3 regions of the Paenibacillus sp. B46(2026) genome follow, and region 3 is predicted to be linked to each of the others. Evidence: riboswitches for the same ligand, from Rfam matches in the RefSeq annotation. Region 3 holds a riboswitch; each other region holds the start of a gene.

Region 1 (2,205 bases), 660 kb from region 3:
AAGGTCTTGCTTCCTGGCTGACCATATTTATTCGTAAGCTCTCCCAGAATTTCATCAGAATCCTGACTATTTAACATGCCAAAGTAATATGTGGCCTCGTACAACAAGAAGTCATCTAATGGATATTCATCTGCTGCATTTTCCATTTCCTCAAGGCGCTGGTCCATTATTTTGTATATCTCTTCTTTCCTTGTTTCTGTTGTGTTGGGGTTATTTAATTCCTCTGATAATTCCCTTCCTTCTTCCATCATTACCAGAATGCTATCATTGTCTAATAAATCAGTGAAAACGTATTTAGCATCTGCTTTCTTACCCAAGACTACAAGATTAGAATATTCGATACTTTTCTCATGTTCATTATGTACGTCCTCTTCATAGCCTGAGTTACCGTTCTTTTCTTCTGCTGAAATGACTTTGTCGATCTTGGTACCCCATGAAACATCTCTAAAATCTTTTTCGTTCTCACTACTGCATCCTAAACTACCTATTACTAAAATAGCAAAACTTAAAACAAACATTAACTTTTTCAATTGTTCTCCTCATCTCCTTTTATTTCCTAAAACATTTTACATTGTTTAAGAAAGCAGTTGAAGACAAAAAATGGTTAAACAAAAAAGGCATCCGGTTTATAACCGATGCCTTTTTGTATGTGAATTACATTTTACCCAACATTTTATCGTACATAAACTGTCCAGTTACCCGACGTGCTGTCACGTAACGATCATTGAAATAAGGATTGGACATCTTGGTGATGCTTACACCTTTACTGCTGGAAGCATGAGCGAATTGTCCGCCGCCGATATACACACCTGTATGTGAAATGCCTTTGCCCATCGTATTGAAGAACACCAGATCACCTGTGCGAATGTTACTTTTGGATACCGGAGTACCTGCTTTGGCTTGTTGCTGCGAAGTACGTGGCAATTCAATGCTGTATTTGTTGAAAAGATATCTCATAAACCCGGAACAGTCGAAGCCAGCCATAGTCGTGCCACCCCACTTGTAAGGTATACCAGTCATGTTGTTCACTAGAGAGTTAATACTGCTTGCCTCTGTGCTTGTTGCCCCGGATGTAAATAGTACAGCTGCTCCAAAAATGGAGATAATCAGTTTTTTCAAAATCAATGTTCTCCCTTCGATGCCTACGGAGTTAGCTAAGGGTTCGGTAGAAGGTTCCCTATATTTCCTATGTATAAGAATAATTCACCCAAAATGGTTCCCCCGTTTTCAAACATGAAACTCGGCAATGAATAATTAAGTTTTTGTAACTATTTGAAACTATATTGCATAAATGCGTAATTGTCAAACCCATTTAAAACCCTTCGTAATACCTCAATGTTAGCGGAATTACGGTTTTTATATGAAAGAAGGGATCAAGTTTGGGTATCATTCATGACAAAAACGTCATTATTGGTTCGTTAAAGGTGATTTTGGATAAATAAACAGGTTTGTCATGAGGTAAAAGGACTATTCCGTTATGTAGAATTTCAGAAATTATATTCATTAAGTTGCATATATTGACAAATATCGTTTTTTTGCATATTATCGTTGTATCCAATCCACATATTGGATGGAAATAGATTTTATTGTGTCATAAGTTCAAATAAAGGAGGTTTAGGGATTTGTATCATATGTAATGTAGAAGTGGGAGATTTATTAAAAAAACGAACATAGGAGAGTGTAATCCATTGAAAGCAAAAAAAATAGTTACTTTTGTACTGGCATGTACCATGGTGTTCTCAACAGTTGGGATGGCGGTTCTCCCTGTAGCAACGGTATCTGCTGCTGATGCATCAGGTACGACAGCAAGTATTTCCGATATTCTGAAGAACCAACTGCCAGATGGAGGTTGGAGAAAAGACTATAAACAATCGAGTGGGGAATGGGCGAAGTCTACGATCGATAACAAAGCTACATATTCAGAAATTAGAAGATTGGCGAAGGAATTCAAAAAGACTAATGATCCGCGATACTCCGCTGCTGCAATCAAAGGAATCAACTTTTTGATCAATATGCAGTATTCGAACGGCGGATGGCCTCAAGTCTACAAAAGCTCGGGATATCACAAGCACATTACTTACAATGATGATGCCATGATTAATGTAATGATCATGCTCGATGAAGTAGCGACGCGCAAAGGTGACTTCTCGTTTATCGACAGTACACTTGCTAACCGCAGTAAAAATTCAGTTGATAAAGGTGTGG
Region 2 (2,205 bases), 1.5 Mb from region 3:
GAAGCCATATTCGGAGGTCTGTCATGGTGAGGTGGATACGGTGAAAGCAAAAATACGTGAAGGCTGGTTTCTCGTCCGTCAGCATATGTTCATTGCAGCTCTCTTATTTCTCTATCAACTTATATGGGGATATTTCCTCTACCGAATGGTTCAATCGGCGGTCATCCCACTGCTCCTGCGCTATCCTGACCCCGATGCCGGGGAGTTGAGTACGCTTTTATTCAAAATGGAAAGCCAACTTAACCTGTCCACCCATCCGGAGGTTCATCGTTATCTGTGGATCCTGGGGGCTATGCTGCTGGTTCGCATGTTGATCAGCCCCCTCATTCAGGCAGGACTGCTCTACTCGCTTCAGCACTATAATAGTACAGAAGAGCGCATTCCATTTGTCCGCGGAATCAAAAATCTGTGGAAACCGATGCTGCTGCTCCACACCATACGTACATTATTGATACTTCTGCCCGCCTACTGGCTCGTACCGAAGCTGTACTCAATTCTAATGGACGGATTTCATTCCCTTCAATTACTCTTGCCCGGCATACCTTATGTAGCTGCCTGGATCATATATGGCTGGGTTATCCATCACGTCCTGCTCTACATGCAGTTCGGTATTTCCGCACCGGAAGGAGAAGGCGGGGCTCACGGTACCCTCAAAGCACTCTGGATTGCACTACGTCATCTCATCACCGTGATTGGCATTGCACTGTTACTCGGCGGAATTCATCTGCTTATCTTCGGGGCATTCACTTCAGTCTCATGGTTACTAACAGGACTCACCGGACTTATACTACAACAGACGTATCCTCTTGCCAGATGTCTAATGAGCCTGTGGAAAATATGCGCCCATTTTCGCTTATGGCAGTCCAAAACATCCAAAGGTTAGAGCAGATAGTTTAAAAATTGTTACCATCGCATGTTAAACTCATGGCCTAATAAGTACTCATAAATAGGCAAACCTCAACCTTTCCCCGTCAAAGGTCGAGGTTTTTTTTGCTAAATTTGTTGCTAAACGTTGCCAAACTGGTACTCCTCTGTTACAATAATCCCAGTGAGTTTTTAGTAACAACTTTGTAATCTTTACATTCATATTTGTAACTACTTAAAATTAAATCGTCATTTCTTGATTTCGCAGGTGCATAACTAGCATAGCCAAATTCCTGGCACCTGGGAAGCGGGGGAACCAGTTATGGGTGAATTGATCTTGCTACAGAGGGATCATAGGGGACCTTCAACCGAATCCTTAAGCTAACCTCGCAGGCATTGGAAGGGGAATATCTCTTGTTCAAGAAGAAATTAACCGCAGCTGTACTTAGCATCACATTCGCTTTATCACTTGGTGCAGGTAGCGCATTCGCAGATTCAAAGATGGACACAGTAATTGATTCAGCAATGGGAACTACATACAAAAGTGGGGGAACAACGCTTAACGGCTTTGACTGCTCCGGATTTACACGGTATGTATTCGACAAGTTGGGTATTGATTTGGCACGCCAATCCAGTTCCCAATTCGACATGGGCGATTCCGTATCCCGCATGGAAATGAGAGCTGGCGATCTGGTGTTCTTTAATACAACAGGCAAAGGCGTATCCCATGTAGGAATCTTTGTAGGGGATGGAAAGTTCGCACACTCCTCTTCTTCCAAAGGTGTTACGATCAGTGCATTGAGTGAAAACTACTGGGCCAATCGTTATGTTGGCGCTAAACGGATTATGAGCACGGACGCATATGAATCACTGGCCCTTGACTAGGGACAAGCTGAGCAACATAATGCTGTAACCATTAACCATACTGGAACGAAATAAGAAGCACAACAGAACCGCCCGGTACATTCTCCGCAGGAATGTATCCGGCGGTTTTTTTGTGCTTCTTTCCCTGTTCACGTTGCAAGTAACACACAAGGCATATCCTGCGACATCAACAGCTTTACTTTGCGTTCGTTTGTCCGTGCCCTTATGATGTTTTTACCCATCCCGTTATAATATAAACGGAATTACTGGAACTTTTGTTTCATTTTTTTTCTTGGGAAGGAAGACTTGCTAAATGAACATCTCTTTTGTAGAGTGGACAAAGAGTTCTGTTTCAAGGAAAGGAGCATGCAGGTGTATGAAGGAAACCCCTGTGACGTTTCACGTTGTACCCATGCGAGAAGAACATGCGGAGCTTATCTGCAGTTGGCAGTATGATCCGCCTTACAATATCTACAG
Region 3 (2,205 bases):
ATCTGACAGAACTCGGCAATATCATCGGAAGAGCCTTTTTCCTGTGCAAACTGGTTGCTTGGAAAACCAAGGACTTCAAATGGTGCATCCTGGAACTTGTCTTGCAATTCTTGCAGACCTTTGAATTGAGGTGTAAGGCCGCATGAGCTTGCCGTATTCACAATTAGTAACACTTTGTCACGGTAGTCGGACATTTCAACTTCTTGACCGCGAAGGGTATTCACTTTGTAATCGTAGACTGTCATCTAAATCGCCTCCATTTATATCCTCTATTATATTGGTTACAATTAAATAATGCAAAACTAATGTGGTGTTAAAAGAATCAAAACAGGCAAGTTGTGCAGAATACGTGAATGAATTGCGATGTGATTTTCGTCAGAGTGAGAATTAGATAGATTTAAAGAGATGCATAGAGTATGATCTTGTTGTAAGCGTTATTATGGGTGGGTATTGGCAAAAATCTGCCGATTCGGTGATCTGTGCGGACTTTACACCGTCATGGCGCGGGTGTATGATTCATAACGTAATTTCAATTTAAACTAAATTGTACCTGAAAAACGAAACAAACGATAATATCGCTCGATCTTACCTTAAGGTATACGAACGATGTTTTAATCGCTGAGTTTCCATTCATTGATGAGTGGGAAACGGGGGAACCAACAGAATGCGCTGTCCAGGACAGTAGGCATTCATGGGGTGAATTTTCCGGTGACAGCCGGAAATAGGGCGACTCTCGCGCCCGAATCCGTCAGCTAACCTCGTAAGCGTTAAAGGGAGAGGCAACAAGCCGTACGCTGGTTCATGGCGTTTTCGCCATGAATTATTTAAGAAGCGTTCGGGAGGCCTTGGTCCCCCACGCTTCTTTTTTGTTGTCTTTTCACGCCAAGGGAGGAACGAATGATGGATACTGAGATGATCTTAGTGACTGCTCCGAATGAAGCAGGACGCAAATTTATCAAATTGCTGATGTACAAAAAAATGCCGTTTGCCGTTCTAACCAACAGTGCAGGGGAAGAGCGGAAACTCCGTAGAATCGGGGTAGAGCATGTTATTCGTATGAATACGGCTGCAGCTCAAAAATGGTTTTTGCCGCAGGGTAGCGTAGGAAACGTGTTTATTTTCGAGAACAGCCTGAATCTGACCTGTCGATATTTGCAGATCTGCCGTTCGTGGACATCGAAGTCCCTGTGCGTCATTACGGAGCAGAGTCATCCAAAGGGCATCTATCGAGGAATGGGTGCAGACCGGATTGTGTATTCACTTAATGGAGAAGTCGGCTTTCTCCTGAATGGTTAGTGCGCTAGCTTGTTAGCTTGTGATTGCTCCGGTGTAAGGGGCCTGTTATAATTGAACATATCAATAAACGGAAATTTGAGGAGACTCATGCGTGATGGTGAGTCTTCTTTTTTATGGTTTTAAAGGTAGTTCAAAAAGTCTGCTTTTGATTACGAAGGATGCCTAGCGGCATGATCAGCATCGAATATGAAATTCAGCCGAATAAGAATATGCTTACGAAGTATGTTTCCTTCGGAAACATTGTAGTTGCTCACGTAGTTTTCCCTACGCTCCGCTACTCCATTTCTAGCTTCATTCCATCTTCTCGGTACTGAAAACCAGACTTTTTGAACACGATTAGGATGAGGAATCGCCTGTGGCTTACAAGGAGGAATTGGCGTGCCGGATGTATGTGGATTAAAGTGGTTGTTTTTTGATGTTGGAGATACGTTGGTGGATGAATGGGAGCCGGTTGATGATATTATCGGACAGTTCGTCCGCGAGGCTTGTGCTTTGGGGTATCCGGTGAAGATTGAGGCGGTACGCGAACTGTTCGCGAACTGTTACCAGAAATATGAGCAATGGCCTATGAGAGTGGCGATTCGCACATTCATTGGAGACGAGAAGCACCAGAAACAGATTCAGGACAAACTGAAATTTCAAAAAGATCTTGAACATCCTTTTCCTTCAGCGGATTCGGTTCTTCAGCACTTGTCGAAGCATTATCGCATTGGCATTATTGCCAATCAAAGTCCCGGAACGGAAGAGAGACTGGAGAGCTACGGGTTGCGGAAGTATGTTGATGTTCTGGCCTGTTCCGCTGAAGAAGGGGTGTCCAAGCCAGACCCTGAGTTATACGCTGTGGCCTTGAAGCAGGCCGGTTGTGAACCAGCTGAAGCCGTCATGATCGGGGATCGGATCGATAACGAC

What was found. A riboswitch is a leader RNA that binds a small molecule or an ion and turns the genes downstream of it on or off. The one in region 3 is predicted to bind cyclic di-AMP.
Region 1: it holds a riboswitch for cyclic di-AMP, as region 3 does, so the genes downstream of both, AC1S8V_RS10525 (C40 family peptidase) here and AC1S8V_RS07215 (hypothetical protein) in region 3, are expected to answer to the same signal.
Region 2: it holds a riboswitch for cyclic di-AMP, as region 3 does, so the genes downstream of both, AC1S8V_RS00525 (C40 family peptidase) here and AC1S8V_RS07215 (hypothetical protein) in region 3, are expected to answer to the same signal.

The regions. Positions count from the first base shown of each region.
Region 1 is NZ_CM165907.1:2,279,771-2,281,975, forward strand. It holds gene AC1S8V_RS10520 (hypothetical protein) at 1-530, opposite strand, end outside; gene AC1S8V_RS10525 (C40 family peptidase) at 655-1,119, opposite strand; cyclic di-AMP (ydaO/yuaA leader) riboswitch at 1,125-1,256, opposite strand; gene pelA (pectate lyase) at 1,689-2,205, shown strand, end outside.
Region 2 is NZ_CM165907.1:109,451-111,655, reverse strand. It holds gene AC1S8V_RS00535 (M1 family metallopeptidase) at 1-30, shown strand, start outside; gene AC1S8V_RS00530 (hypothetical protein) at 41-883, shown strand; cyclic di-AMP (ydaO/yuaA leader) riboswitch at 1,138-1,275, shown strand; gene AC1S8V_RS00525 (C40 family peptidase) at 1,279-1,749, shown strand; gene AC1S8V_RS00520 (GNAT family N-acetyltransferase) at 2,105-2,205, shown strand, end outside.
Region 3 is NZ_CM165907.1:1,616,571-1,618,775, forward strand. It holds gene AC1S8V_RS07210 (glutathione peroxidase) at 1-245, opposite strand, end outside; cyclic di-AMP (ydaO/yuaA leader) riboswitch at 607-782, shown strand; gene AC1S8V_RS07215 (hypothetical protein) at 898-1,296, shown strand; gene AC1S8V_RS07220 (HAD family hydrolase) at 1,675-2,205, shown strand, end outside.